DNA from 3 places in the Streptomyces sp. ID05-39B genome. Region 3 is predicted to be linked to each of the others. Evidence: riboswitches for the same ligand, from Rfam matches in the RefSeq annotation. Region 3 holds a riboswitch; each other region holds the start of a gene.
The links. Region 3 has a riboswitch for thiamine pyrophosphate ahead of thiO (glycine oxidase ThiO). Riboswitches for the same ligand answer to the same signal wherever they lie in the genome.
Positions count from the first base shown of each region.

Region 1: another riboswitch for thiamine pyrophosphate. It lies ahead of thiC (phosphomethylpyrimidine synthase ThiC); the one in region 3 lies ahead of thiO (glycine oxidase ThiO).
Region 2: another riboswitch for thiamine pyrophosphate. It lies ahead of P1P75_RS31975 (thiamine ABC transporter substrate-binding protein); the one in region 3 lies ahead of thiO (glycine oxidase ThiO).

Region 1 is NZ_JARGEF010000005.1:23,708-34,021, forward strand. It holds gene P1P75_RS02575 (LacI family DNA-binding transcriptional regulator) at 1-1,044, shown strand, start outside; gene P1P75_RS02580 (metallophosphoesterase) at 1,693-2,775, shown strand; gene P1P75_RS02585 (hypothetical protein) at 2,969-3,844, shown strand; gene P1P75_RS02590 (VWA domain-containing protein) at 3,933-5,348, opposite strand; gene P1P75_RS02595 (hypothetical protein) at 5,700-6,803, opposite strand; gene thiC (phosphomethylpyrimidine synthase ThiC) at 6,947-8,761, opposite strand; TPP riboswitch at 8,754-8,943, opposite strand; gene P1P75_RS02605 (YibE/F family protein) at 9,015-10,314, shown strand, end outside.
Region 2 is NZ_JARGEF010000211.1:3,937-14,250, forward strand. It holds gene P1P75_RS31965 (ABC transporter ATP-binding protein) at 1-183, opposite strand, end outside; gene P1P75_RS31970 (iron ABC transporter permease) at 183-1,784, opposite strand; gene P1P75_RS31975 (thiamine ABC transporter substrate-binding protein) at 1,871-2,956, opposite strand; TPP riboswitch at 3,038-3,144, opposite strand; gene rlmN (23S rRNA (adenine(2503)-C(2))-methyltransferase RlmN) at 3,201-4,307, opposite strand; gene P1P75_RS31985 (hypothetical protein) at 4,351-4,527, opposite strand; gene P1P75_RS31990 (phosphatidate cytidylyltransferase) at 4,615-5,871, opposite strand; gene frr (ribosome recycling factor) at 5,871-6,428, opposite strand; gene pyrH (UMP kinase) at 6,623-7,384, opposite strand; gene tsf (translation elongation factor Ts) at 7,571-8,407, opposite strand; gene rpsB (30S ribosomal protein S2) at 8,563-9,519, opposite strand; gene P1P75_RS32015 (M23 family metallopeptidase) at 9,802-10,314, shown strand, end outside.
Region 3 is NZ_JARGEF010000143.1:5,655-15,968, forward strand. It holds gene P1P75_RS26470 (FAD-dependent oxidoreductase) at 1-896, opposite strand, end outside; gene P1P75_RS26475 (hypothetical protein) at 929-1,330, opposite strand; TPP riboswitch at 1,383-1,494, shown strand; gene thiO (glycine oxidase ThiO) at 1,492-2,655, shown strand; gene thiS (sulfur carrier protein ThiS) at 2,652-2,852, shown strand; gene P1P75_RS26490 (thiazole synthase) at 2,856-3,650, shown strand; gene pknB (Stk1 family PASTA domain-containing Ser/Thr kinase) at 3,809-5,758, shown strand; gene P1P75_RS26500 (deoxyribonuclease IV) at 5,899-6,777, shown strand; gene P1P75_RS26505 (sulfite oxidase-like oxidoreductase) at 6,862-7,494, opposite strand; gene bfr (bacterioferritin) at 7,670-8,149, shown strand; gene P1P75_RS26515 ((2Fe-2S)-binding protein) at 8,234-8,458, opposite strand; gene P1P75_RS26520 (class II 3-deoxy-7-phosphoheptulonate synthase) at 8,604-9,956, opposite strand; gene P1P75_RS42095 (trp operon leader peptide) at 10,053-10,109, shown strand; gene P1P75_RS26525 (anthranilate synthase family protein) at 10,225-10,314, shown strand, end outside.

The sequences.
Region 1 (10,314 bases), on a different contig from region 3:
GCGGGCATCAGGGACGTGGCCGCCGCCGCCGGAGTGTCCATCACGACCGTCTCCGATGCCCTCAACGGCAAGGGCAGGCTCCCGGACGCCACCCGACGCCATGTCCGCGAGGTCGCCGACCGACTGGGCTATCGCCCCTCGGCAGCGGCCCGAACACTCCGTACCGGCAAGTCCGGCCTCATCGGTCTGACCGTGACCACGTACGGGGATGAACCTTTCACCTTCACCGAGTTCGCGTACTTCGCCGAGATGGCGCGCGCCGCCACCTCCGCCGCGCTCGCCCGCGGCTACGCCCTCGTCATCCTCCCCGCGACCTCACGCCACGACGTATGGTCGAACGTCGCCCTGGACGGCACGGTCGTCATCGACCCCTCCGACCAGGATCCGGTGGTCGGCGAACTCGTCCGGCAGGGATTACCGGTCGTCTCCGACGGCCGCCCGGCCGGGCCGCTCCCGGTCACCGCGTGGGTGGACAACGACCACGAAGCCGCCGTCCTCGACATCCTCGACCACCTGGCCGACGCCGGCGCCCGCCGTATCGGCCTCCTCACCGGCACCACCACCGACACCTACACCCACCTCTCGACCAGCGCGTATCTGCACTGGTGCGAGCGCGTCGGCCAGGACCCGGTCTACGAGTCCTACCCCGCCCACGATCCGTGTGCGGGCGCCGTCGCCGCCGACCGGCTGCTGGCCCGGCCCGACCGGCCGGACGCCGTCTACGGCCTGTTCGACCCCAACGGCACCGATCTGCTGGCCGCCGCCCGCCGCTACGGCCTGCGCGTCCCGGAGGACCTGCTGCTCGTCTGCTGCAGCGAGTCCACCGTGTACGCCAACACCGAGCCACCCATCACCACGCTGTCGCTGAAGCCCCGGCGCATCGGCACAGCGGTGGTCCAGCTCCTCATCGACGCGATCGAGGGCGTCGAATCGGACCGGCCCGTCGAGCAGGTGATACCGACGGAACTGATCGTGCGTACCTCGTCCCAGCGACGTTCACCACGCACGACGGTCAGTCCACCGCGGGTGCCGGAGGAGAAGTAGGAGGGGCGGACGGCCGGCAGGCCGATCGGGCTGGGAGTGCGGTTTCTCGTCCGGTGTCGGGCATGACGGTCGGGCAAAGGGCCGGAGGGCCGGAAAGCCGGAGGGAGAGTGGCAGCCCGGCCGTCCGGACCGTGCGCCCCCGAAGCTCTGGCCGGCCGAACGGCCACGGGGACCGGAAGAAGTGGACGCCCGCCGAGGCCCACCGGAGCGACCGGCCCCGGCGAGCGTCCACCGCTCCGGCTCGACAGGTCTGGAGTCGCCCATGGACCGGTCGCCGTCCCTCGCCACGATCGGGGCGCTCGGTGGAGCTGACCGACCGCACCCGAAGCCGGGCCCGACGAAGATCACCGCCAGGCATCCGCACTCCGGCCTCGGCCCACTCCACAACACGCCCCCGAATCCCCCTCCGACGGCGGACATGCGCGAGCCGAGGGTGTAAGCACGGTGTGCACTGGGTGAGCGGGCACTGCCGAAGCCCGGCCCAATCGGGGCGAAAGCCGCGGTGAACAGGAGTCTTGCTCTGATTCACCACCCCTGGGTCGTCACACGGCACGATCCGCATTCCTATGATGGGCGCACGGCACCGCGGACCGTTGCGACCAGGCAGTCCGAAGTGGTGCAGCTGCGGCGCGATGGTGGAGGGGTCTGATGACTCAGGGGGCCGGTCAGGGACCCGAGGTGGAGCGTACGGCGACAGTGCGCGACTTCCGGGTGCCCGCATACGTCCACGAGACCGGTCCGTACGCCCACAGCGCGCACCCCGGCAACGCGACACCGCCCCTCGCCGACCCCCTCGAACCCCCGGACGGGTACACGCCGACCCAGCGGGACCTGCCCGTCATCAACCGGGGCGACACCCTCCAGGTGACCGTCGACCCGGCCGTCGCCCAGGCCCCGCAGGCCGCGACCGGTCCCGGTCCGCTGTTCGTCGTGGGCGACGTGCACGGCTATCTGGACGAGCTGATCGCCGCGCTCCAGGAGAAGGGCCTGATCGACACGGCCGGCAACTGGTGCGCGGGCACCGCCCGGCTGTGGTTCCTCGGCGACTTCACCGACCGGGGACCGGACGGCATCGGCGTGATCGACCTCGTGATGCGTCTGTCCGCCGAGGCCGCTGCGTCCGGCGGCTACTGCAAGGCCCTCATGGGCAATCACGAGCTGCTCCTGCTCGGCGCCAAGCGGTTCGGCGACACCCCCGTCAACTCCGGTGCGGGTACCGCCACCTTCCAGGCGGCCTGGCTGCTCAACGGCGGACAGAAGTCCGACATGGACCGCCTCCAGGACCATCACCTCCAGTGGATGGCCCGCCTCGACGCCATGGAGGAGGTCGACGGACACCTGCTCGTGCACTCCGACACCACCGCCTACCTCGACTACGGCGACTCGATCGAGGCGGTCAACGACACCGTCCGCGAGACGATCACCCGTAACGACGCGGACGAAGTGTGGGATCTCTTCCGCAAGTTCACCAAGCGCTTCTCCTTCCGCGACGAGGGCGGCGCCGACGCCGTCCGCTCCCTCCTCGATACGTACGGTGGCACCCGCATCGTTCACGGCCACAGCCCGATTCCGTATCTGCTGGGCGATGCCGGCTCCGAGGAGGACGAGGACTCGGCCGGTCCGGTCGTCGAAGGTCCGCACGTCTACGCCGACGGGCTGGCCATCGCGATGGATGGCGGCGTGACGATGGCCGGAAAGCTGCTGGTCCAGCAACTGCCGCTGTCCCCCTGACCGTTCACGGGTCCGTCGCAGGCCGCGCGGGACCCGCCCGACGGCGCCGCGGCCCAGGGGCCAATTTCAGCAAACCCCCTGTCACCTCATGCCGTCGCCGCTCTACCATCGGTTTATCCGTAGCAGGCTCCCCTCCGTTTCTGCCCGACGGCTCGTTGGCATGCGAGCCCCAAGCCCTACGGAGCATCGGGGGATGCACATGAACAGCGTTCCGCAGCACCTGCACAGCGAGGACCGCCAGGAGTACGAGCGGATCCTCGACGAGGCGCTGCGCTCCGCACCACACCACCCGGAACCGGCCGCTGTGGGACAGCGGCTCAACCCCGAACAACTGCGCACCATGGCGCTCAACGCCTCCGCGCTCATCACGGCGTCCGCGGCGACCGAGTACCAGCACTATGTGAAGGTCCGCGACGAACTGCGCCATCCCGCGCCGTCCACCCCGTCCCCGGCCGGCCATGAGTCCGGCACCGGGGAGCCAGGCGTGGGCGGGATGGGCCTCGCCGCCACCATGGGGGAGGCCGCCGAGGCCGCGGGAGCGGGCGCCGTCGCCGTCGCCGCCGTCCTCACCCCGGTCCTCGCCGGGACCGCCGCGGTGATCTTCCTGCTCGTCGGCTACATCCTGCGGATGCTCGACCCCGAGCCGGCGTTCGCCAGGACGATGCTCACCACCGGATGGACGTTCGGAGCCGTGGCCGCGGCCGCGATCCTGGTCGCCACCGTCGGCCTCCTGCTCACCGCCCTGCGCAACCGTCCCTCCCTGGAGGCCGGCCCGTACAGCGAACTGAGCGAGGAGGTGGACCGCGCAAGGGAAGCCTGGCGGGAAGCCCTACTGGAGCGGGGCATCCTGCCGTTCCTGCGCGAGGCCCTCGCCGACCCCGGCACGTGCGCCGCACTCGACCCCGCTCCCACCCCGCCGGCGCCCACCGGCCGCCTGCCGAAGATCGGCTACGGCCGTCCGGGCTTCAGCAGCCCCGACGAAGGAACCTCGGCCGGCTCCCGCCCGAGCTACAGCAGCCCGGACTACTCCAGCCCGGACTTCGGAGGGCCTGAACACCAGCCGGAATAGGCCCTCGGCTTGCGCCCCCACCCCGGGGAGCGCAAGCCGTAGGCCGGTCCGGCGGAAGGAAGGGCGAGGGCATCAGCCGGCATACCGGTCAGAGGATGCCCGCCTGCCCCGCGGCCGTGAGCCAACTCGGGAACTCGGACAGGAGACGGTCGTAGAGCTCTTGGTCCGGGACCGTGCGGATGTCGTCGACGGCGAAGAAGCCGACGTTGTCCACACGTCGGCCGGGCAGTGTGTCGAACCGCTCCAGTACGCCGTAGTTCGAGCGACCGAGCCCGACGAACTGCCAGAAGACCGGCTCCTCCGCCGCCGCGCGCAGTTCCCTCTCGATCGCGGCGTCGCGGTAGACGCCTCCGTCGGAGAAGAACAGCACCAGCGTGGGCACCGCCGCCGGATTCGCCCGCACATAGTCTCTGACCTGGGAAATCACCTTCTGTTCCTCGTTCTGGATGCCGACCGAGCGCATGTCCACCTGGCCCGGTTGCAGCCCCTTCCGCGGCTTCTTGCTCCGCCGGAACAGGCTCATCTCCCCCACCCGCACATGCAGCCGCAGCCACTCGGGCAGCTCACCCAGGCGCAGATCCGGCAGCCGGGCCGGATCGGAGGCGAAGGTCCAGGCCTGCATCTCACCGTCGTCATCAAGCTCGGCCGCCACGGCGGCCATCCGCTCGACCACGTCGGCCACCACCCCGCCGGAGTACAGAAAGGACATGGACCCCGACGCGTCGAGCACGAGCACGACCCGCGCTCTGACTCCTGCGGCCCCGCTCTTCCTCAGGCTGACCGCGACCTGCTCCTTCCGTAGCGACAACCGCTTGCGCATATCAACCGGAAGCTGCTCCTCCCCCTTGGCGAACCGGGCCCCGGCCGGCGACGCGGTTACGGCGGAGGCGGCCGCAGCCGGCGGGGGCAGAGTCGGCGGGGGCGGCGTGAGTACGGCCGATGCGGCGGGGTCGGCAGCCGTGCCGGCGGGCTCCTCGTCGACGCTGATCCCGAAGTCGGTGGCCAGCCCGGCGAGCCCGGAGGCATAGCCCTGTCCGACCGCGCGGAACTTCCACCGCCCCTCGCGCAGGTACAACTCACCTCCGATGAAAGCCGTTTCCGTCTCTCCCCGCATCTCGAACCGCGCCAGCTCCGCCAGGCTCCCGGCATCGAGCAGCCTGAGCGTCAGACCGGCCACCTGCCCGAAGGTGCCGCCGTCGGCGGACGCGCACAGCTCCACACGCGCGACGGCACTCTCCAGCGAACGCAGATCCACCTCCACCGTGTCGGCGGTGACACCGGCGGCGGTCCGCTTCCCCAGGTGGTTGACGGCGCCGGAAGCGTGCCGGGGCTGGTTGTAGAAGACGAAGTCCGCGTCGTCACGCACCTTCCCGGCGGCGGTCAGCAGCAGAGCCGACACATCCACGTCCGGCCCCCCACCCCGCTCGGACCAACTGATCTCGACGCGGACGGACGGCACATCGACCGGCAGATTGGCGCCCTTGCTCATGGATCGCGCTGTCATGCCCCCAGTCTGCCGACCCCCACCCCAGAAGCACCCCCTGGGACGATTCCCTGCGCGCCGGTCCGCGACATGAGTCCCGGGCGCCCGGCGGTCTGTCCGCGATCGGCAGATACACGCGATTACCAGCGGCCGCAAAAGTCCCTGGACTTCTCACGCCAACCGATAGTCGGTGCCTCCTGCAGTCAAAGATGACCAAGCTTCCCCTGTAGCCGCCGTTTGGAGAATTCCTGTCTCATGTTTTGACTGATCTTCATCAACGAAAATCTGAGCCTTCATGTGCAGCGGAGCCTCCTACCCTCTGACAGCGACCGTAGTCGACGGCTATTCTGCCTTTATGCTGTGCCGCTGCGCCTACATACGTCGAACAATTTGCGCCTGTGCCCTCTCGACCGGTGTGCGGCTGAAGACATGAACCAGTGCGAGATGGAAGAGCGCCGGCGCGAGGGGAGCCCACCGATGAATTCGATCGGAACGCAGCATGTACTTGATCACTGCCGCGGGGCGGAAAGGCACGTAATCGATATTCTGATGTTCCCAGCGATCCGCGACCCCCCTACTCATACGTGCCTGCAAATCCTCCCGAGTCAATTCCTTCAGCTTGGCGTAGAAGTGGGCGCTCCAGTGGCGCTTCTCGACGTCCAGTACAAATGCAAGCAACTCGAGTGAGTACTCGAGCGGTTCGATGGACAGTTCCTCCCGCATACCGCGCCGGGCGACCGCATACAGGTCCGGGGCGCTCCTCCCGGACGAGTCGATATGCCGTGACATTCCTTCGTTGACGGAGGAGTTCCAGACATTGGGTGCCATGCGGACCCGGCCACTGCGCTGACTGACGACCAACATGTCATCAGCGGTCACAACTGCGATATTGACGGCGAAACTGCAATGCAGAAATACAGGCGCCTGCAGCGGATCGTCCGGATTGAGATAGCGGGAACGCGGAGTTGTCCCGTCGGTCATTCGGCGATCGAGTTGCTGAGCCGCGAGAAAGGTGTAGTAATCCGTCGGGCGCAGTCTCAGGTGGACTTCGGGATGCTCGTCCAGAGCGGTCCGGGATACGTCGAACGATTCGACCGCGTAGCGAGGACCATTCCACAACGGTGTTCGGCCCTCTGCGCGCAAACGTGCACTCTCTGCCTCGATTTCAGCCCGCCAGCCGACCATGTCCGAAGGCAACTCGATCTCCTCGTCGAGCACTTGGATATAGACGGCTTCGGCAGGTATGGAGGATTCACCGTCTCCTTCAACGATCAGGGCGGAAGTGTGAAGAGGGCCTATGGAGAAGGTGCTCCATGCGGGACTGGACTCTTCCCGCTGTCTGAGGCTGCGTACTGCACTCGTCGAACGAGTCCGTAGCCTGTACCAACTGTTCTGTAAGGGTTGTTGGAACAACACCGCGAACAGCATCCCGAGCACAGCGCCGACGACTCCATTGGCCACATCGATCCCACCCATGACAGGCAGGGTAGGGATGTTGATCACGCCACGTGCGATCTTGGCTCTTCCGTTACGGCACGGGATCAAGACGTCCTGCGTCCCGGGGAGGCCCCAGCCGTTGTGACCGGGGCCTTGGAGAGGGAGTCAGCGCATGCGCCTGGTCAGTCGGCGAGCGGCAGGTACACCCTGTTCCCGCTCGCTGCGAACTCCTTCGACTTCTGGAGCATCCCCTCGGCGACCTCATCAGCCGTCGCGCCCGCGGCCGCCGTACCACCGAACTGCGCTGTGATGCTTTGGCTGATCTTCATCGAGCAGAACTTCGGCCCGCACATCGAGCAGAAGTGAGCCGTCTTCGCCGGCTCCGCCGGCAGTGTCTCGTCGTGGAACTCCCGGGCGGTGTCCGGGTCGAGGGCCAGGTTGAACTGGTCCTCCCAGCGGAACTCGAAGCGGGCGTCGGACAGCGCGTCGTCCCACTCCTGCGCACCGGGGTGTCCCTTGGCGAGATCGGCCGCGTGGGCGGCGATCTTGTAGGTGATGACACCGGTCTTGACGTCGTCACGGTTGGGCAGGCCCAGGTGCTCCTTGGGCGTGACGTAGCAGAGCATGGCCGTCCCCCACCAGGCGATCATCGCCGCACCGATGCCGGAGGTGATGTGGTCGTACGCCGGGGCGATGTCCGTCGTCAGCGGGCCGAGCGTATAGAACGGAGCTTCGTCGCAGATCTCCTGCTGAAGGTCGATGTTCTCCTTGATCTTGTGCATCGGGACATGTCCCGGGCCTTCGATCATCGTCTGAACATGGAAACGCTTCGCGATCCGGTTGAGTTCCCCAAGTGTGCGCAACTCCGCGAACTGTGCCTCGTCATTGGCGTCCGCGATCGAACCGGGCCGCAGGCCGTCGCCCAGCGAGTACGTGACGTCGTAGGCCGCGAGGATCTCGCAGAGTTCCTCGAAGTTCTCGTAGAGGAACGACTCCTTGTGGTGGGCCAGGCACCAGGCGGCCATGATCGAGCCGCCACGGGAGACGATGCCCGTCTTTCGGTTGGCCGTCAGCGGCACGTACGGCAGGCGCACGCCCGCGTGGACGGTCATGTAGTCCACGCCCTGCTCGGCCTGCTCGATCACCGTGTCCTTGTAGATCTCCCAGGTCAGCTCCTCGGCCCGGCCGTCGACCTTCTCCAGCGCCTGATAGAGCGGCACCGTACCGATGGGTACAGGGGAGTTGCGCAGCACCCACTCGCGGGTGGTGTGGATATTGCGGCCTGTGGACAGGTCCATGACCGTGTCGGCACCCCAACGGGTCGCCCAGGTCATCTTCTCGACCTCCTCCTCGATGGAGGAGGTCACCGCCGAGTTGCCGATGTTGGCGTTGACCTTCACCAGGAACCGCTTGCCGATGATCATCGGCTCGATCTCCGGATGGTTGATGTTGGCCGGCAGCACCGCACGTCCGGCCGCGATCTCCTCGCGTACGACCTCGGGCTCCACGTTCTCCCGGATGGCCACGTACTCCATCTCCGGCGTGATCTCGCCCCGGCGCGCGTAAGCGAGTTGAGTGACCGCCTGGCCCTCACGGCCCCGACGTGGCAGGCGTGGCCGACCTGGGAAGACCGCGTCGAGGTTGCGCAGCCCGCCGCGCGGCGAGGTGTGCTTGATCCCGTCGTCCTCCGGACGGACGGGGCGGCCCGCGTACTCCTCCGTGTCACCGCGGGCGATGAGCCAGTTCTCCCGCAGAGGCGGCAACCCCCTGCGGACATCCGTCTCGACGAGCGGATCGGTGTACGGGCCGGAGGTGTCGTACAGCGTGACCGCCCGACCGTTGGTGAGATGCACCTGACGGACCGGCACGCGCAGGTCGGAGCGGGTGCCCGCGACATACGCCTTGTGCCATCCGATGGACTTCCCGGCCTCCCCGTCGGCAGAGACCTCGTCAGAGATCTGCGCGGAGGCAGGCGTGCGTGCGTCCTTGTTGGTCATGAGACCTACTCCCTACGCCGGCATTACCCGGTAACAGGTTCAGCGGTCGACGCAGCGGCTTCCGTCTGCCGACGTGTCATGTGAAACATCACTCGGTTGTGGTGACGTTCCACGTGAAACATCGCGAAAACGGAGGTCAGCGCCCTCTCAGCCCGGTGCTCCGAGCTCCCGCGTGTGCAAAGGTGCCTCCACGCTAGCGTCCTTTGTGGCGCGGTGAACAGTGGGCCTCTGGCGTTCTTGCGATGATCGGGCGGTGACCACGACACCCCATCCCCCGTTCCCACCGCCCGAACAGCCCCGCGGGCCGGGCATTCCTCCCGGCGGACGCCCCGGGCAAGGACAGGGGTACGGCCCCGATGGCGCTTCCGCTCCCCGTCCCTCTTACCGACCCGGTTCCGGGTCGGCTTCCCGTCCCGAGACCGGCTACGGTTTCGGGCCCGACGACGGACAGGGTGCGGGCCCAGGCTCTGGCGGCGGACCCGGACATGGGCCCGGCGACGGAGCGCACGGCCCCGGTCGTGGCCACGTCGGCGGCCGTGAGGGCAGCGGAAACCCTGGTGGAGGCGGGGACGGCGGCCACGGTCCCGGCCCCGGCAGTGGGCGCGGTCCCAATGACGGGCACAGCGGCGGGCACGGCGGCGGTGACGGGCACGGCGGGCATGGCCCCGGTGCGGGCGGCGGCCACGGGCACAGCCACAGTCACGGTCCGGCCACCCCCGTCTCCCAGCATCTGCGCAAGGTCATCGCGGCCGTTCTCATCCCCTTCGGCGTGGCCGTGCTCGTCGGCCTGGTCGTGCTGTGGCCGGGCGGTGCCCCGGCGCACGAGCGCACCGGCGTCGGCTTCGACCGCCAGACACAGCAGGCGACGGTCTCCAAGGTCGAGAGCATCAGTTGCTCGTCGGCGAATGCCTCGGGGGGCACCCCCACCGGCGACACCTCGACCGCCGAGGGCTCCTCCGCGCAGCAGCAGGCGGACGGCACCTGCAAGAAGGCCACGATCCGCGTGGACACCGGTTCGGACAAGGGCCGTACGTTCACCGAGATCGTCCAGCCGGACCAGTCACGGCAGTTGCACGAGGGCCAGAAGGTCGTGGTCGCCTACGAGCCTACCGCGCCAAGAGACCTTCAGTACTCGGTCACCGACGTGAACCGCCGTGTGCCGCTGGGCCTGCTCGCCATCATCTTCGCTGTCGCCGTCGTGGTCGTCGGGCGACTGCGGGGTGTCATGGCACTGGTCGCGCTGGCCATCAGTTTCATGGTGCTGAACTTCTTCGTCCTCCCCGCGATCCTGCAAGGCTCGAACCCGCTGGCTGTGGCGATCGTCGGGGCGAGCGCCATCATGCTGATCGCCCTCTATCTGTGTCACGGCCTCTCGGCCCGCACCTCCGTGGCCGTACTGGGCACGCTCATCTCCCTGCTGCTGATCGGTGTCCTCGGTTCCTGGTTCGTCGACTGGGCGGCGCTGACCGGCAATACGGACGACAACACCGGTCTGATTCACGGTTTGTATCCGTCGATCGACATGAGCGGTCTGCTTCTGGCCGGCATCATCA
Region 2 (10,314 bases), on a different contig from region 3:
GTCGAGCACCACCCGCCCCGCGTCCAGCGGCTGCAGCCCGGCCACCGCCCGCAGCAACGTCGACTTGCCGCTGCCGCTCGGCCCCAGCACACACACCACCTCGTGCTCGACCACTTCGAGATCGACGGCGTCCAGCACCGCCCGTCCCCCGAACCGCACGGTCGTACCTTCGAGCCGCAGCATCAGAACTCCCCCGTACGGTCGGTGCGCAGCCGCTCCAGCACCAGCAGGGCGACCGCGCACACCAGCATCAGAATCGTCGAAAGGGCCATCGCCTGCCCGTAGTTCAGCTCCCCGGCCCGCCCCAGCAGCCGCGCCACGGCGACCGGCAGGGTCGGGTTGTCGGGCCGTGCGATGAACACCGTCGCCCCGAACTCGCCCAGCGACACGGCGAAGGCGAACCCGGCGGCGACCAGCAGCGCCCGCCGCACCATCGGCAGGTCCACCTCCCGCCACACCCGCCACGGCGACGCCCCGAGCACGGCCGCCGCCTCCCGCAGCCGCTCGTCCACGGCCCGCAGCACCGGCAGCATGGTCCGCACGACGAACGGCACCCCGACCAGCGCCTGCGCGAGCGGCACCAGGATCCAGGTGGCCCGCAGGTCCAGCGGAGGTTCGTCGAGCGCGATCAGGAAGCCGAAGCCGACGGTCACCGCGGAGACGCCCAGCGGCAGCATGAGCAGCGCGTCGAACCCGCGGACCAACCGCCCCGCGTCCCGCCGCGTCAGGGCCGCCGCCGCCAGCCCGCCGACCGTCACCGCGATCACGGTGGCGGCGAGGGCGTACTCCAGCGAGTTGCCGACGGCCTCGATCGGCGGAACCAGGAACACATTGCCGTCATCGCTGGTCAACGCCCGATAGTAGGCGAAGTCGGGGGCGTCGAAGGAGCGTTGCACCAGCACCGCCAACGGCAGCACGAGCAGCAGCGCGACCGTGCCGAGCACCCCTGCGAGCAGCGCCCACTGCCCCGCCCCACGCGGCCTCCGTGCGGTCCCGGCCGCGTCCACCAGCCGCAGCGCGCTCTCCCGCCGCCGTACGGTCCAGGCGTGCACGGCGAGGATCGCGCCGACGGCGAGGAACTGGACGATCGTCAGGACGGCGGCCGTCGGCAGGTCGAAGATCTCCGAGGTCTGCCGGTAGATCTCGACCTCCAGCGTGGAGAAGGTCGGGCCGCCGAGGATCTGCACCACCCCGAAGGAGGTGAAGGTGAAGAGGAACACCATGAGCGCGGCGGCCGCCACGGCCGGCGCGAGGGCCGGGAGCGTGACCTGCCGCCAGGCCCGCAGGGGCGAGGCGCCGAGCATCCGCGCGGCCTCCTCCTGCCGCGGGTCGAGCTGCGCCCACAGCCCGCCGACCGTCCGCACGACGACGGCGTAGTTGAAGAAGACGTGCGCGAGCAGGATCGCCCACACGGTGGTGTCCAGCCGTACGCCCCACAGCTCGTCGAGGAGACCGCCGCGGCCGACCAGCGCCAGGAACGCCGTACCGACGACGACGGTCGGCAGGACGAACGGGACGGTCACGACGGCTCGCAGGACCTGCCTGCCGGGGAAGGAGAAGCGGGCGAAGACGTAGGCGGCGGGCAGGGCGATCAGCAGGGTGAGCGCGGTGGAGGCGAGCGCCTGCCAGGTGGTGAACCACAGGACGTGCCGGATGTCGGACTGCCCGAGGACGTCGAACAGGCGCCCGAAGTGCCAGCCGCCGCCGGAATACAGACCACGCGCGAGGATCGCGGCGACCGGGTAGGCGAAGAACAGCCCGAAGAACGCGACGGGCAGGGCCATGAGCCCCAGCCGCGCCACGCTCCCGGTGGGCCGGCGGCGCGGAGCCGCCCGCCGGTCCCCGCCAGGCCCGCCTGCTGGAGGCCCGCCTACTTCAGTACGAGCGAGGTCCACGACTTGACCCACTGGTCGCGGTCCGCGGCGATCTTCGCCGGGGCCATCGTCTCCGGATCCTTGGCGGCCGGGCCGAACTCGGTGAACTCGGCGGGCACGGCCGCGCCCTTCGCCACCGGGTAGACGAACATGTTGAGCGGCATGTCCTGCTGGAACGGCTTCGAGATCAGGAAGTCGATCAGCGCCTTGCCGCCCTCGCTGTTCTTCGCGTTGCTCAGTAGCCCGGCGAACTCGATCTGCCGGAAGCAGGTGCCGGCCGCGACGCCGGTCGGCGCGGTCGTCGGCTTCGGGTCGCCGTAGATCACCTCGGCGGGCGGCGAGGAGGCGTAGGACACGACGAGCGGCCGGTCCCCGCCGGTCTTCCTGCCGCCGGCCGAACCGGAGAACTCCTCGTTGTAGGCCTGCTCCCAGCCGTCGACCACCTTCACACCGTTGGCCTTCAGCTTCTTCCAGTACCCCTCCCAGCCGTCGTCCCCGTACTTCGCGGCGGTGCCCAGCAGGAAGCCGAGACCGGGCGAGGAGGTCGAGGCGTTCTCGGTGACGAGGAGGTTCTTGTACGCCGGCTTCACCAGGTCGTCGAAGGTGGCGGGCGGGGCCAGCCTGTGGTCGGCGAAGTACTTCTTGTCGTAGTTGACGCAGATGTCGCCGTGGTCGACGGGCGTGACCCGGTGCTTCCCTGCGTCCAGCTGGTACTGCCCGTCGATCTGGTCCAGCCCCTTCGCCTCGTACGACTGGAAGACGCCGTTGTCGAGCGCGCGGGAGAGCAGGGTGTTGTCGACGCCGAAGAAGACGTCGCCCTGCGGGTTGTCCTTGGTGAGGATCGCCTTGTTGACGGCCTGCCCGGCGTCGCCGTCCTTGAGGACCTTCACCTGGTAGCCGGACTGCTTCTCGAAGTCGGCGAGCACGTTCTTGGAGACGGCCCACGAGTCGTGGCTGACGAGCGTGACGGTCTTGCTCCTGCCCTCGCTCTGCGAGGAACCGCCGTCGTCCGACGATCCGCAGGCGGACAGCGTGACAAGACCGAGGCCCACGGCCGCGGCGACGAACATCCTGGTGTGCACTGGAATTCCTCCTGGAGGTGACCAGGAAGAGACGCGGCCCCGCCCGGAACCCACGAGGGGTGTCCGGGCAGGGCGCAACAGCTCGAGTGATGACCGAACTTCCTACCCAGAATGACCTGGGCGAGGTTCAGAGGGTCTGCGGCCCGGTGCCGCACTCTCAGCGCTGTGGCGCTCCCCTGTCGGAATATGAAGATGTCTGGTTTCCGCACTGTCCGAAAAAAGGGCAGTACTTACGCCGGTCAGACTACCGCTCGGTCGCGGCGAGCTGACCACACGCCCCGTCGATCTCCTGACCACGCGTGTCCCGAACGGTGACGGGCACCCCGTGCGCCGCGATGGCGTCGACGAACGCCTTCTCGTCCTCGGGGCGCGAGGCGGTCCACTTGGAGCCCGGCGTCGGGTTGAGCGGGATCAGGTTCACATGGACGGGCCGGCCCTTGAGCATGCGGCCGAGCCGGTCACCACGCCAGGCCTGGTCGTTGATGTCACGGATCAGCGCGTACTCGATGGACAGCCGGCGGCCGGACCTCTCGGCGTACTCGAACCCGGCGTCGAGCACCTCGCGCACCTTCCACCGCGTGTTCACCGGGACGAGGGTGTCGCGCAGCTCGTCGTCGGGGGCGTGCAGCGAGATGGCGAGCCGGCACTTGAAGCCCTCGTCGGAGAACCGGTTGATGGCCGGCACCAGCCCCACGGTCGACACGGTGATCCCGCGCTGCGAAAGCCCCAGCCCGTCGGGCGCGGGGTCGGTGAGCGCGCGAATCGAGGCGACGACCCGCTTGTAGTTGGCGAGCGGCTCGCCCATGCCCATGAACACGATGTTGGACAGCCGGGCCGGCCCGCCGGGAACCTCCCCGTCGCGCAGCGCCCGCATCCCGTCCACGATCTGGTGGACGATCTCGGCGGTGGACAGATTCCGGTCCAGCCCCGCCTGCCCCGTCGCACAGAACGGGCAGTTCATCCCACAGCCGGCCTGCGAACTGATGCACATGGTCACCCGGTCCGGGTACCGCATCAGCACCGACTCCACGAGCGTGCCGTCGAACAGCCGCCAGAGCGTCTTGCGGGTGGTCCCCTGGTCCGTCGACAGATGCCGTACGACCGTCATCAGATCGGGCAGCAGCGCCTCGCGCAGCTTCTCGCGGCTACCGGCGGGGATGTCCGTCCACTCGGCCGGGTCGTGCGCGAACCGCGCGAAGTAGTGCTGGGACAGCTGTTTCGCACGGAACGGCTTCTCCCCGATCTCCGCCACCACCTCCTTCCGCTCGGCGGGCGAGAGGTCGGCGAGGTGCCGCGGCGGCTTCTTGGCTCCGCGGGGGGCGACGAAAGTGAGTTCTCCGGGCTTCGGCATAACTCTTCCAGTGTCGCAGATCGACTCGGGTGCCCCGGTCGGCTCAGAAGAGGCCGCCGATCAGGCCTGCGCACCAGGCAACGTACGTCTTCGTGCGGTGCCATCCGCCGCAGTACAGCTTGGGCCTGCGCCGCCCGTTCTGCGCGAGGAGCGACTCGCACCACCGGCACGGCAGGTCGCCGTGGTATCTGCCGTCCTCGCCCCGCCTCGCCGTCCCCATACCCGAGAACCTACCGAAGCGGCCGGTCATGGGACGAGCCCCCGTCCGCGGGGGACGGGGGCTCGTTTCGGCCAGGCTGAGCAGTTGTCAGCCGGACCCCACGAACAGCACCAGCAACAGCCACACCACCGGCGCGGTGGGCAGGAGCGAGTCGAGGCGGTCCATGATGCCGCCGTGACCGGGGAGCAGGGTGCCCATGTCCTTGATGCCGAGGTCCCGCTTGATCATGGACTCGCCGAGGTCACCGAGGGTGGCGCTGACCGCGACCGCCAGGCCGAGCAGCAGGCCCTGCCACCAGGTGCCGTCCTCGATCACGAACTCCATGCACAGCGCGCCCACGACCATCGCGAACGACACCGCGCCGAGCAGGCCCTCGCGGGTCTTGCCGGGGCTGATCCGCGGAGCGAGCTTGTGCTTGCCGAAGCGCCAGCCGACGGCGTACGCACCGGTGTCGCTGACGACCGTCAGGAGCAGGAAGGTCATCACCCGGAGCGCGCCGTCGTCCGCGGTGAGCATCAATGCGACGAACGTGGCCAGGAACGGGACGTAGAAGGCCGCGAAGACGCCGGCCGTGACGTCCTTGAGGTAGCCCTCCGGGGGTTCCGTCATCCGCCAGACCAGGACCGCGAGCGCGGTCAGGGCCATGGCGACCCAGGCACCCTCGGCACCCCGGACGTATCCGGCGACGACCATGGCCGCGCCGCCGACCGCGAGCGGCACCAGCGGAGCCTTGATGCCCTTGCGCTCCTGCAGCCGGCTGGTCAGTTCCCACAGGCCGACGACGACCGCGACGACGATCACGCCGACGAAGACGGCCTTGACGACGAACAGCGACGCGATGATCACCGCACCGAGTCCGACGCCCACGCCTATGGCCGCAGTCAGGTCCCGGCCCGCGCTCTTCTTCTGCGGGGCGGAGGCCGGCTGTGGTGCGTCGGGCATGGGCTCCGGATTCTGCGGCACCGCCGCAGCGGGCTGTGCCGACGGGGTCTCGTCACGGAACGTCCCCGCGGGGGACGTCTCGTTTCGGAACGTACCGTCGTGGGACGTCGCGCCGTGGGACGTCTCGTCTCGGAACGTCCCGCCTCGGAACGTCTCGTTTCGGAACAAGGGGCCGCCCAGCCGAGCGGCCCCCCGGTCGTCATCCTGGTTTCCGCCATGAGCGGGTACGTCGGGGACGATGGGCATGGGGCGAGTCTGCTGCGCCTCAGGCGCATCGTACGCGGGACCCGCCGGGGCAGCCCCCTGGACAGGTCCGTGCGGGACGGCCCCGTGATCGTTGGGCCCCCAGTACCCGGCCTGTGAACCGGCTCGTGGCGGAGCGCCCCAGGAAGAGTCGTTCATCAGACCTCGAGCAGCTCCGCTTCCTTGTGCTTCAGGAGCTCGTCCACCTGGGCGACGTACTTCGCGGTGGTGTCGTCGAGTTCCTTCTCGGCGCGGCGGCCCTCGTCCTCGCCGACCTCACCGTCCTTGATCATCTTGTCGATGGCGTCCTTGGCCTTGCGACGCACCGCGCGGATCGAGATCTTGGAGTCCTCGGCCTTGGTCCGGGCCACCTTGATGTAGTCCTTGCGGCGCTCCTCCGTCAGCTCGGGGAACACCACCCGGATGATGTTGCCGTCGTTGCTCGGGTTGACGCCCAGGTCCGAGTCACGGATCGCCTGCTCGATGTTGCGCAGCGCGCTCTTGTCGAACGGGGTCACGACCGCCATGCGCGGCTCCGGCACGGAGAACGAAGCCAGCTGGTTGATCGGCGTCGGCGCGCCGTAGTAGTCGGCCACGATCTTGTTGAACATCGCCGGGTGCGCACGGCCGGTGCGGATCGCGGCGAAGTCCTCCTTGGCGACCACGACGGCCTTCTCCATCTTCTCCTCGGCCTCGAGGAGGGTCTCTTCGATCACCACTTGCTCCTGCGTGTCTTGAGTAGGCCCGGCTCCGGTTCCTTGCGGAGGCGGCGGCCGGCTGCGTCGCGTCTTCTTCCTGCACGGTTCCCGACCGGCAGGACATTGTCCATCCCCCGACCAGGGTCCGTCGCCCGGTCAGGTGTTGTCGTACGAACCGGGATTCCTACGGCCGGACCGGGGAGTTCCGCCGGTCAGGCCCGGCTGCCCTGCTCACTCACCAGCGTGCCGATCTTCTCACCCTTGACGGCCCGAGCGATATTGCCCTCCACCAGAAGCTCGAAGACGAGGATCGGCAGCTCGTTGTCGCGGCACAGCGTGATCGCGGTCATGTCGGCGACCTTCAGGTCGCGCGTGATGACCTCGCCGTACCCGAGGGCGTCGAACTTGACGGCCTCGGGGTTGGTCTTCGGGTCGGAGTCGTAGACGCCGTCCACGCCGTTCTTGCCCATCAGGAGCGCTTCGGCGTCGATCTCCAGGGCGCGCTGGGCGGCGGTGGTGTCGGTGGAGAAGTACGGCATGCCCATACCGGCGCCGAAGATGACGACGCGGCCCTTCTCCAGGTGGCGCACGGCGCGCAGCGGGATGTACGGCTCGGCGACCTGGCCCATGGTGATGGCGGTCTGGACCCGGCTGTCGATGCCCTCCTTCTCCAGGAAGTCCTGGAGGGCCAGGCAGTTCATGACCGTGCCGAGCATGCCCATGTAGTCCGAGCGGGCCCGGTCCATGCCGCGTACCTGGAGTTCTGCGCCGCGGAAGAAGTTGCCGCCGCCGATGACCACCGCGATCTCCGCCCCGTCGCGCACGACGGCCGCGATCTCACGGGCGATCTTGTGCACCACGTCGGGGTCGACACCCAGGCTGCCGCCACCGGCGAAAGCCTCTCCGGACAGCTTCAGCAGAAACCGGCCGCTCACTTTGCCGTCGTCGCTCTTCTGAGCCTTGGTGGTGGTCATGGGAGATCCCGCCTCTTTCACGTGGTGCACATACGAAGAAGGCCACTGCCGGTGGGGTGTTCGCAACCCGTGCGCGGCAATGGCCTCCTCGTCAGATCTGCTGTCGTCCGTCACACGCCAGGTGACGGCGTCCACGGACGACTGCTGCCGACCCTATCGGGGCCGGGCGTCCGTCGCTGTACGGACTCAGATGCCGACCTTGATGCGCGCGAAGCGCTTCAGGCTGACACCGGCCTCGTCCAGGACCTTCTGCACGGACTTCCTGTTGTCCAGGGCGTACGGCTGACCGAGGACCGTGGCGTCCTTGAAGAAGCCGTTGAGACGACCCTCGACGATCTTGGCGATCGCGGCCTCGGGCTTGCCCTCGGCGCGGGTGGTCTCCTCGGCGATACGACGCTCCGACTCGACGACCTCGGCCGGCACGTCCTCCTTGGAGAGGTACTTCGGCGCGAAGGCGGCGATGTGCTGGGCGATGCCCTTGGCGACCTCGGCGTTGGGCTTGTCCAGCTCGACGAGGACACCGATCTGCGGGGGCAGGTCGGGCATCGTGCGGTGCATGTACGCGGAAACGTAGCCGTCCGCGAACTGCGCGAAACGGTCCAGGACGATCTTCTCGCCCAGGTTGGCGTTGGCCTCGTCCACGTACGCCTGGACCGTCTTGCCGGGCTCGATCTCGGAGGCGAGGAGCGCCTCGAGGTCGGCCGGGGCGGTCTTGGCGACGTGCTCGACGATCGTGTTGGCGACGGCCTGGAACTTCTCGCTCTTGGCGACGAAGTCCGTCTCGCACTTCAGCTCGACGATGGTGCCGGCCGAGTTGTCGTCCGCGATGAGCGAGACCACGGCGCCGTTCTCGGCGGAGCGGCCCTCGCGCTTGGCGACGCCCTTCTGGCCCTTGATACGGAGCGCTTCGACGGCCTTGTCGACGTTGCCCTCGGCCTCGTCCAGCGCCTTCTTGCAGTCCATCATGCCGGCGCCGGTGAGCTCGCGGAGCTTCTTGACGTCGGCGGCGGTGTAGTTCGCCATGAGTCTGTGAGTCTTTCTCGAAGTCTGGAAGATCGGAGATCTACGGGGTCTGCGGCCTCCATGGAGCTGTAGGCCTGTGACCCACCGCTGACCTACGGGTGAACGGCGGGAGCGGACTTGATGTCACCGCTCCCGCCGTCGCACGTCCCGACGGGTCAGGCCTGCTCGCCCTCGGCGGCCGGCGTCTCGGCGACCGGAGCCTCGGCCTCGGCGGCCGGAGCCTCGGCGGCCGGAGCCTCCGCAGCCGGGGCCTCCTCGGCGGCGGGCGCCTCAGCGGCGGCCTCGGCGGCGGGCGCCTCGGCAGCGGCCTCAGCCGGCTTCTCGGCGTCGTCCGCCTTCTTCTCGCCCTCGAGCAGGTCGCGCTCCCACGCGGCCAGCGGCTCGCCGGCGGCCTTGTCACCCTTGCCCTCGGTGGCGACACCGGAGCGGGAGATGAGGCCCTCGGCCACGGCGTCGGCGATCACGCGGGTGAGCAGCGTGACGGAGCGGATCGCGTCGTCGTTGCCCGGGATCTTGTAGTCGACCTCGTCGGGGTCGCAGTTGGTGTCGAGGATGGCGACGACCGGGATGTTGAGCTTCCGGGCCTCACCGACCGCGATGTGCTCCTTCTTGGTGTCCACGATCCAGACGGCGCTGGGAACCTTGGACATCTCGCGGATACCACCGAGGGTCTTCTCGAGCTTGATCTTCTCGCGCGAGAGGACCAGGAGCTCCTTCTTCGTCAGACCCGACGCGGCGACGTCCTCGAAGTCGATCTGCTCGAGCTCCTTGAGGCGCTGCAGACGCTTGTAGACGGTCGAGAAGTTGGTGAGCATGCCGCCCAGCCAGCGCTGGTTGACGTAGGGCATGCCGACGCGGGTGGCCTGCTCGGCGATGGCCTCCTGCGCCTGCTTCTTCGTGCCGACGAACATGACCGTGCCGCCGTGGGCGACGGTCTCCTTGACGAACTCGTAGGCGCGGTCGATGTACGACAGCGACTGGAGCAGGTCGATGATGTAGATGCCGTTGCGCTCCGTGAAGATGAAGCGCTTCATCTTCGGGTTCCAACGACGGGTCTGGTGACCGAAGTGGACGCCGCTCTCCAGCAGCTCCCGCATCGTGACGACGGCCATGGCCGCTCTCCTTGATTTTCTCGGTTGTGCCGCGGGAACCGGACGGCTCCCGCGCCTGACGCCCGCTGTGCGCCGAGCCGCGAAGGACCGAGGGGCGCAGATACCGGGAATCCGACCGAGGTCGGGGCCCTGGTACCGGGGCGTGCGAAGTCGACCCGGTGACCCGGATCGCCAGAAGAAGTGTACGGGACCCTGGGGGTACCGGGTGACGCCGCTGTCCACAACCGGGGAGTAGTCCACAGGTCTGGGCGGCGCCGGGTCCGCGGGCGCGACGGTTCTCCCATGCACGTCAACCGATTCCTGGCCCTGCCGCTGGGCCTTCTGCTCACAGCGACGGCCTCGGCGTCCGGCGCGGCGCCTGCGCCTTCCCCGGCCACGCCTCCCGCGTCCCCGCCCTCCGCGACAGCCGCGCCCTCGGTTCCGGCCCCGCCCCCGTCTCCGGTTCCGGCGATCGCCCGGTCCTGGCCGGTGGGCAGCCGCCCCGCGGTGCTGCGAGGCTGGGAACCCCCGGCCACCCCGTACGCCCGCGGCCACCGCGGGGTCGACCTGGCGGCCCCCGCCGGTGTCCCGGTCCGGGCCGTCGCCGCGGGACGGGTCCTGTTCGCGGGACGGGTCGCGGGACGGGGCGTGGTCTCACTGGAACTGACCGGGACGGGCACCCCGCCCCTGCGCACGACCTACGAGCCCGTGTCCCCCTCGGTCACCGAGGGGGACGAGATCACCCCGGCCCAGCAGGTCGGCACCCTCTCCCCCACGGCCTCCCACTGCCCCACCGCGTGCCTGCACTGGGGCCTG
Region 3 (10,314 bases):
TTGTCCCAGTGGTGGACGAGGAGGCGCTCGCCGTACCGCCCGGAGGGGAAGGAGGCGCAGTCGCCGACCGCGTACACGTCGGGCACGGACGTGCGCAGGCTCGCGTCGGCCACGACCTCGCCGTGCGGGCCCAGCTCGACGCCCGAGCCGGTCAGCCAGTCCGTGGCGGGGCGGGCGCCGATGCCGACCACGACGGCGTCGGCCGGCAGCCGGGCTCCGTCGTCGAGCAGGACCGCGCCGGGCTCGACGCGCTCCACGCGCGCGTGGGTGCGCAGTTCGGTGCCGCTGTCGGCGTACCAGGCGGTCATGGGGGCCGTGACCTCGGCGGGCAGGGCGCCGGCCAGCGGCCGGTCCGCGGCCTCCACGACGGTGACCGCGCAGCCGGCCTCGCGCGCGGCGGTGGCGAACTCGGCGCCGATCCAGCCGGCGCCGACGACCACGATGGCGTGCCGGCGGGCGAGCACCGGGCGCAGCCGTTCGGCGTCGTCCAGGGTGCGCAGCAGATGGACGCCGGGGACACCCTCGGCGCCGGGCAGCCGGATCGGTTCGGCGCCGGTGGCGAGCACGAGGACGTCGTAGGGGACGGGCCCGGACCCGGTGTCCAGTTCATGGTCGGCGGGGCGCACGCCGAGGGCCTCGGTGCCGAGCCTGAGTTCGACGCCCAGGCTCTCGAAGTCGACGTCGAAGGCGGAGTGCTCGGCCGTGCCGAGCAGGACGGCCTTGGACAGCGGGGGCCGGTCGTAGGGCTGGTGCGGTTCGGCGCCGATGAGGGTCACCGTCCCGTCGAAGCCCTGTTCGCGCAGGGCGACCGCGGTCTGCACCCCGGCCATGCCCGCGCCGACGACGACCACCCGCCGCTGCGCCGGCCTGTCTTCTTCCCGCGTCTGTTCGCTCACCTGATCACCTTAGACAACTGACGGATCATCAGTCAGTCGTCCCGCTTCCGCGACCCCGTTCCGTGACCGTGCTCCGTGACCGTGCTCCGTGACTGCTCGACCACCTGCTCCACCACGCTGGTCCCGCTGCCCGGCCGCGACTCCCACTCCCAGGTCTCGTCGAGGCGCAGCCGCCCGTCGGGCAGCTCGACGACCGCCGACACGCAGTGCCCGGACGACGTCGTCCCGTCGTGCCCGAGCTGGACGTACCGGAAGTCCAGCCGGTCCCCCTCCCGGGTACCCACCAGGTGCCCGCGGACGACGTCGCCGCCCGCGTAGCCGGCCCAGATGACGCCGTCCCGCTCCCGGTACGTGAAGCGGGTGCCGGTGCCGACCTGACCGGGGGCCTGGTCGGCCACCGGGGCCAGGACCAGGCCGTCGAGCGAACGGGCCACGAGAGGAGGCTCCCTTACTGCGACGGACGACGGGGGGCTAGGGTGGCCAACGTAGAGCACTCGCGGGAGCCCGGACGCACCGGGCTGAGAGGGAGGCTGGCGGCCTCCGACCGTACGAACCTGATCCGGGTCATGCCGGCGAAGGGAGGGGCTGGACGCCCATGTCCTCACCTACCTCGGACGTCCTCGTCGTCGGGGGCGGCATCATCGGGCTCGTCACCGCGTGGCGGGCCGCACAGCGCGGGTTCGCCACGGCTGTGGTCGACCCCGAACCGGGCGGCGGGGCCGCCCAGGTGGCGGCCGGGATGCTGGCCGCCGTCACCGAGCTGCACTACGGCGAGCAGACACTGCTCGGCCTGAACCTGGAATCGGCCCGCCGCTACCCGGAGTTCGTGGCCGAACTCACCGAACTCACGGGCCACGACCTCGGCTACCGCCGCTCCGGCACCCTCGCCGTCGCGCTGGACGCCGACGACCGCGCCCACATGCGGGAACTGCACGCCCTGCAACGGCAGTCGGGGCTCACCTCGCAGTGGCTGTCCGGGCGGGAGTGCCGCCGCCTGGAGCCGATGCTCGCGCCCGGGGTACGCGGCGGCCTGCGGGTGGACGGCGACCACCAGATCGATCCGCGACGGCTCGCGGCGGCACTGGTGGCCGCGTGCCGGCGGGCGGGCGTGACCTTCCACCGCGACTGGGCGGAACGGCTGACCGTGTCGGCCGGGCGCGCCGGCGGCGTCCTCACGCGCGCGGGTACGCCTCTCGCTGCCGGGCAGGTGGTGCTCGCGGCGGGCAGCCTCAGCGGGCGGCTCGCCGGCGTCCCGGCGGAGGTGCTGCCGCCGGTGCGGCCCGTGAAGGGGCAGGTGCTGCGCCTGACCGTGCCCCAGCGGTACGCGCCGTTCCTGACCCGGACCGTGCGGGCCGTGGTGCGCGGCAGCCACGTCTACCTGGTGCCGCGCGAGAACGGCGAGCTGGTCGTCGGGGCGACGAGCGAGGAACTGGGCTGGGACACCACGGTGACGGCCGGGGGCGTCTACGAGCTGCTGCGCGACGCCCACGAACTGGTCCCCGGAATCACCGAACTGCCGCTCACCGAGACGCGCGCGGGCCTGCGCCCCGCGTCACCGGACAACGCGCCCCTGCTCGGACCGACCGGCCTGGACGGCCTGCTCCTGGCGACCGGGCACTACCGCAACGGCGTACTGCTGACACCGGTCACCGGGGACGTGCTGGCGCACGCGCTGGCCACCGGCCAACTCCCCGACGAGGCCCGGCCCTTCACCCCCAGGCGCTTCCACCCCGCCGCACTCTCGGAGCAGCCCGCATGAACATCTCCGTCAACGGCGAGCGGCGTGAGGTCGCTCCCGGCACGGCCCTCGACAGCGTCGTACGGTCCCTGACGCCGGCGCCCTCCGGGGTGGCCGCCGCCCTCAACGAAACCGTCGTCCCGCGCGCGCGGTGGTCCGCCACCAGCCTCTCCGACGGAGACCGCGTGGAAGTCCTCACCGCCGTCCAGGGAGGCTGAACCATGGCCGACGATCCCTTCGTCCTCGGCGGTACGACGTACTCGTCCCGCCTGATCATGGGTACAGGCGGTGCGCCCAGCCTGGAGACTTTGGAGCGGGCGCTGGTCGCGTCCGGGACCGAGCTGACCACTGTCGCGATGCGGCGGGTCGACCCCTTGGTGCACGGGTCCGTGCTGTCCGTGCTCGAACGGCTCGGCATCGGGGTGCTGCCCAACACGGCGGGGTGCTTCACGGCCGGGGAGGCGGTGCTGACGGCGCGGCTGGCCCGGGAGGCGCTGGGCACCGATCTGGTCAAGCTGGAGGTCATCGCCGACGAGCGGACGCTGCTGCCCGATCCGATCGAACTGCTGGACGCGGCGGAGACGCTGGTCGACGACGGGTTCACGGTGCTGCCCTACACGAACGACGATCCGGTGCTGGCGCGGAAGCTGGAGGACGTCGGGTGTGCGGCGGTGATGCCGCTCGGCTCTCCGATCGGGTCCGGGCTGGGTATCCGCAACCCCCACAACTTCCAGCTGATCGTCGAGCACGCGCGCGTGCCGGTGATTCTCGACGCGGGGGCCGGTACGGCCTCGGATGTCGCGCTGGCGATGGAGCTGGGGTGCGCCGGGGTGATGCTGGCGTCGGCGGTGACGCGGGCGCAGGAGCCCGTGCTGATGGCTCGCGCGATGCGGGGGGCCGTGGAGGCGGGCCGGCTGGCCCGGCTCGCGGGCCGGATCCCCCGCCGCCACTTCGCGCAGGCGTCGACCCCCACGGACGGCCGCGCCGCGCTCGACCCGGAACGCCCGGCGTTCTGACGCTGTCACCCACGGCCGAGGGCCGAGCGCCGTCGACGGCTGTCTCGGCTCCGACCCGGCCGCCCCCACGTGTGGCTCGTCACAGGTGCGCTTCAGTCCCGCTGCGATACCGGTGTGAGCGGTGAGCGGTGTCGGTGCGGGCTCGTACACTCGCCTGCGTGGACACGACCCTTCAGGACCCTCTGGTCGGGCAGGTGCTCGACGGGCGTTATCGCGTGGAGGCGCGGATCGCGGTCGGCGGGATGGCCACGGTCTACCGGGCCGTGGACACCCGCCTCGACCGCGTTCTCGCGCTCAAGGTGATGCACCCCGCCCTCGCGGCCGACGCCTCCTTCGTCGAGCGCTTCATCCGCGAGGCCAAGTCCGTCGCCCGGCTGGCGCACCCGAATGTCGTTCAGGTGTTCGACCAGGGGGCCGACGGGGCGTACGTCTACCTCGCGATGGAGTACGTGGCCGGCTGTACCCTGCGCGACGTGCTGCGTGAGCGCGGCGCGCTCCAGCCACGGGCCGCGCTGGACATCCTGGAGCCGGTCCTCGCCGCTCTGGGCGCCGCGCACCGCGCCGGTTTCGTGCACCGGGACATGAAGCCGGAGAACGTACTGATAGGCGACGACGGCCGGGTCAAGGTCGCCGACTTCGGCCTCGTCCGGTCCGTGGACACCGTCACCAGCACCACCGGAACCGTCCTCGGCACCGTCGCCTACCTCGCCCCCGAGCAGATGGAGCAGGGCACCTCCGACGCTCGCGTGGACGTGTACGCGTGCGGGGTCGTGCTCTACGAGATGCTCACCGGCGACAAGCCGCACGACGGCGACACTCCGGCCGTGGTGCTCTACAAGCACCTCCACGAGGACGTGCCGCCGCCCTCCGCCGCCGTCCCCGGCATGGCGTTCGAGCTGGACGAGCTGGTCGCCTCGGCCACCGCCCGCACCCCGCAGGTCCGCCCGGCGGACGCCGTGGCCCTGCTCGCGCAGGTCCGCGCGGCGCGCGGCGCGCTCGACGAGGCCCAGCTGGACGCGCTGCCCCCACAGGCCCTGTCCGCCGACCGTGACATCGCCGACGACCGCACCAGCGTGATCCCGCGCTCCCTCACGGTTCCGCGCCTCCTGCCCGTCAACGAGGACGAGGCCGACGACGATCCCGCCAGATCCGGGAACCAGGTCAACCACACCTCCCGGTTCGCCTCGGAACCCCCGCTGCCGCCCCGGCGCCGCTTCGTGCGGCCCCGCCGGGCAGTGGTCGCGATCATCGCCGCCGTCCTGCTCGTGTTCGGCGTCGGCGCGGGCGTCTGGTACATCAACTCGGGCCAGTTCACCAAGGTCCCCGCGGTCCTCATGCAGACCGAGGCGCAGGCCAGGGAGCGGCTGGACGCGGCCGGGCTGGACGTGGGCGAGGTGAAGCACGCCTACAGCGACACGGTGAAGCGCGGCACCGTCATCAGCACGGACCCGGAGCCGGGCGCCCGTATCCGCGGCAACGACTCGGTGACCCTGACCGTCTCCGACGGCCCCGAGACCGTGAAGGTGCCGGACGTGAAGGGCTCACGGCTCGACAAGGCCAAGCAGCTGCTGAAGACGGACGGCCTGGAGCCGGGCCTGGTCACCGAGGCGTTCAGCGAGGACGTCCTCAAGGGCTTCGTGATCAGCAGCAGCCCCGACGCCGGTACGGAGCGGCGCGCGGGCTCGGCGGTGTCCCTCGTCGTCAGCAAGGGCGTCCCGATCGACGTCCCGGACGTCACCGGTCAGGACCTGGACGACGCACGCGCCGAGCTGGAGAAGGCCGGCCTGGTGGTGGAGATCTCCACCTCGGAGATCAACTCGGAGTTCGACAAGGGCCAGGTCGCCGCGCAGTCGCCGGGCAAGGACAAGCAGGTCGCCGACGGCGACACGGTGACGCTGACCCTGTCCAAGGGACCCGAGATGGTCGAGGTCCCGGACGTGGTGGGCGCGAGCGTGGACGACGCCAGGACCGAGCTGGAAGAGGCCGGCTTCGAGGTCGAGGAGGACCGCGGCCTGCTGGGCCTGTTCGGCGACACCGTCAAGAGCCAGTCGGTGGACGCCGGCGAGACCGCCCCCAAGGGATCGACGGTCACGATCACCATCCGGTGACGGTGACGGTGACGGTGGCGGTGGCGGTGGCGGTGACAGCGAGGGTGACGGTGACGGTGACGCCCGTGACAGTGCCCCTGTGGCGGTGAGGCCCGCCGTCCGGTGACCGGGTGGTGCCGGGAGCATGACACCCTGAACGGGTGAGTCCTCAGCACCCCTTCCCCTCCCGCAATCCGGTCGGCGGCCATGTCCCGGTGGCCGGCGGTCTGCATTCCGTGGGCCTGTCCTACGCCCATGACCTCAAGGCCGAGACGGTCCAGGTCTTCGTCGCCAACCCGCGCGGCTGGGCCACCCCGGCGGGCAGCCCGGCGCAGGACGCGGCGTTCCGGGAGGCCTGCGCGGCGGAGTCGATCCCGGCGTACGTGCACGCGCCGTATCTGATCAACTTCGGCTCGCACACCGAGGCGACGGCGCAGAGGTCGGTGGAGTCGCTGCGGCACTCGCTGCGCCGCGGGCGGGAGATCGGCGCGCTGGGCGTGGTGGTGCACACCGGGAGCGCGACGGGCGGGCGGGAGCGGTCCGTGGCGCTGAAGCAGGTCCGGGAGTATCTGCTGCCGCTGCTGGACGAGCTGACCCATGACGACGACCCGTTCCTGCTGCTGGAGTCCACGGCCGGGCAAGGTGCCTCGCTCTGCTCGCGGACCTGGGACTTCGGGCCGTACTTCGAGGCGCTCGACGCCCATCCGAGGCTCGGCGTCTGTCTGGACACCTGCCACATCTTCGCGGCCGGGCACGACCTGACCGGTCCGGCGGGCATGCACCAGACACTCGATCTGCTGGTGGACACGGTCGGCGCGGGCCGGCTCAAGCTGATCCACGCCAATGACTCCAAGGACGTGGTGGGCGCCCACAAGGACCGGCACGAGAACATCGGCGCGGGTCACATCGGCGAGGATCCGTTCCGCGCGCTGATGACGCATCCGGCGACCGCGGGGGTGCCGCTGATCATCGAGACGCCCGGCGGGAAAGAGGGGCACGCGGCGGACGTGGAACGGCTGAAGAAGCTCCGGGACGGCTGACGCCGGGCAGCGTGCGGGTCGGCCCCCGGTCCGCTCCAGGCGCTCACCGCCGTGGCCGGCCCCAGGACGTACCACCGCCGAGCCTCACAGCTCCGGGCCCTCCCCCGGCTGCTCCTGGTAGGAGTAGCGCTGCTCTTTCCACGGGTCGCCGATGTTGTGGTAGCCGCGCTCCTCCCAGAAGCCGCGGCGGTCGGCCGTCATGTACTCGACGCCGCGGACCCACTTGGGGCCCTTCCAGGCGTAGAGATGGGGCACGACCAGGCGGACCGGGAAGCCGTGCTCGGCGGTGAGCAGTTCGCCGTCCTTGTGGGTGGCGAAGAGGGTGTGCTCGGCGGCGAAGTCGGACAGCCGCAGGTTGGAGCTGAAGCCGTACTCCGCCCACACCATCACATGGGTGACATCGGCCGCGGGCGGCACGGCCTCCAGGATGGTCCGGGCCGGGACACCGCCCCACTCCGCGCCCAGCATGCTGAACTTCGTCACGCAGTGCAGATCGGCGAGCACGGTGGCGTACGGCAGTGCCGTGAACTCCTCGTGGTTCCAGCACCGCTTGTCACCGTCGGCGGTGGCCCCGAAGACCCTGAACTCCCAGCGTTCGGGCCGGAACTTGGGCACCGGGCCGTAATGTGTGACAGGCCAGCCCCGCTGAAGTCGCTGCCCCGGCGGAAGCTCGGACGCTGCTGCTTCTCCTGATTCTCGCTCCACCGGATGACCCATGTCTCCATCCTGACAGACCCCGGCCGGTGCGAATGACCAGGCATGTCCAGAATCGGGCAAGTGCCACTAAGCATGGACTAACTTACTAAGTACGCACTTACTGGACGATCTTCGGCACCGGTGAAATCATGCGGCGACACTCCCCCGTTTCTCCCGTGTGGAAGGAGCCTCTGCGATGCAGGGCGACCCCGAGGTCCTCGAGTTCCTCAATGAGCAGCTGACCGGTGAGCTGACCGCTATCAACCAGTACTTCCTGCACGCGAAGATGCAGGAGAACTTCGGCTGGACGAAGCTCGCGAAGTACACGCGGCACGAGTCGTTCGACGAGATGAAGCACGCGGAGGTCCTGACCGACCGGATCCTGTTCCTGGACGGTCTGCCGAACTACCAGCGGCTGTTCCACGTGCGCGTGGGCCAGACGGTCAAGGAGATGTTCGAGGCCGACCGGCAGGTCGAGGTCGAGGCGATCGACCGCCTCAAGCGCGGGATCAAGGTGATGCGCGAGAAGGGCGACATCACGTCCGCGAACATCTTCGAGTCGATCCTCGAGGACGAGGAGCACCACATCGACTACCTCGACACCCAGCTGGACCTGGTGGAGAAGCTCGGCGAGGCGCTGTATCTCGCGCAGCTGATCGAGCAGCCGGAGAGCTGAGCCACACACAGCTGAGCCACACACAGCCAAATCACACAGCTGAGCCGCAGAGCTGAAACCAGAGCCGAGGCCGACCCGGTGGGTTCAGGCTGCTTCGTCGAGTGCGGAGAGAACCGGCTGCCCCTGGTCGGCGAGGTCGCGGCGCGGACAGGCGCCCCGGCCGAGGATGGCCTGGATGCGCCGGACGCACGAGCCGCAGTCGGTGCCGGCCTTGCAGGCGGAGGCTATCTGGCGAGGCGTGCAGGCGCCGTCGTCCGCATGCTGCTGGACCTGCGCTTCAGTCACCTGGAAGCAGCTGCAGACGTACACGCGGATTCACCTCCCGCCGAGATCGATAAGGCTAACCTAACCTTACCCGGCGCTCAGGGACCGCAAAAGTGGGGTGGGGCGCGGATCGTATGTGATCCGCGCCCCACCCCACGCAGGTGTAACAGCCGAAACGGCTACCGGCCCGCTACTGGTCCCGGTACATCTCCGCGACGAGGAACGCCAGGTCGAGCGACTGGCTGCGGTTGAGCCGCGGATCGCAGGCCGTCTCGTAGCGCTGGTGGAGATCGTCGACGAAGATCTCGTCGCCGCCGCCCACGCACTCGGTGACGTCGTCGCCGGTCAGCTCGACGTGGATGCCGCCCGGGTGGGTGCCGAGGGCCTTGTGGACCTCGAAGAAGCCCTTGACCTCGTCGAGCACGTCGTCGAAGCGGCGGGTCTTGTGACCGGAGGCCGCCTCGAAGGTGTTGCCGTGCATCGGGTCGGTGATCCAGGCGACGGTCGCGCCCGAGGCGGTGACCTTCTCGACCAGCTCGGGCAGCTTGTCGCGGACCTTGTCGGCGCCCATGCGGACGATGAAGGTCAGCCGGCCCGGCTCCCGGTCGGGGTCGAGGCGCTCGATGTACTGGAGCGCGTCCTCGGCCGTGGTCGTCGGGCCGAGCTTGATGCCGATCGGGTTGCGGATCTTCGAGGCGAACTCGATGTGCGCGTGGTCCAGCTGTCGGGTGCGCTCGCCGATCCACACCATGTGCGCGGAGACGTCGTACAGGCGGCCCGTGCGGGAGTCGACGCGGGTGAGGGCCGACTCGTAGTCGAGGAGCAGCGCCTCGTGGGAGGCGTAGAACTCGACCGTCTTGAACTCCTCCGGGTCGGCCCCGCAGGCGTGCATGAAGTTGAGCGCCTGGTCGATCTCGCGGGCCAGCTGCTCGTAGCGCTGGCCGGACGGGGACGACTTCACGAAGTCCTGGTTCCAGGCGTGGACCTGGCGCAGGTCGGCGTAGCCGCCGGTGGTGAAGGCGCGGACCAGGTTCAGCGTGGAGGCGGACGCGTGGTACATCCGCTTCAGGCGCTCGGGGTCCGGGATACGGGCGGCCTCGTCGAACGCGAAGCCGTTGACCGAGTCACCGCGGTACGTCGGCAGGGTCACGCCGTCGCGGGTCTCGGTGTTCTTGGAGCGCGGCTTGGAGTACTGGCCCGCGATCCGGCCCACCTTCACGACCGGCACGGAGCCCGCGTAGGTGAGGACGGCGCCCATCTGGAGGAGGGTCTTGAGCTTGTTGCGGATCTGGTCGGCCGACACCGCGTCGAAGGCCTCGGCGCAGTCGCCGCCCTGGAGGAGGAACGCCTCTCCCTTGGCGACGGCCGCCAGCCGGGCACGCAGCTGGTCACACTCGCCCGCGAAGACGAGCGGCGGATACGACTCGAGGTCCGCGATCACTGCGCGCAGAGCCTCGGTGTCGGGGTACTCGGGCTGCTGCGCCGCGGGCAGGTCTCGCCAGGTGTTGCCAGCGCTGGCACTGGTCTTCGCGTTCACGGTCACGGATCCCACATTACGGGGTCGTGTCGAGTGATTTTCGTGCGGCTCGACAGGTGAGACGCCCCGGTGCTCAGGTGCGCGTGGGGTAGGGTGCCTGGCATGTTCGCGCTTTCGACCCAGAACTGGTGGTGGACCGCTCATCCGGCGGCCCACTGACTGCGCGTACGCAAGACTTCGCGAAGGCCGCCCCGAGGGGCGGCCTTCCGTGTTTTCCGGGCCGGCCGTCCCTGTCGAATCTCTCCGCCGAGAACACCGATAAGGACACGGACCCATGCATCTGCTCGACCTCCTGGCCGATCCCCGCCCGTTCGCCCTGCTCCGCCGCCGCACTCCGGGCGGCGCCACCGAGGAGGGCGCCACC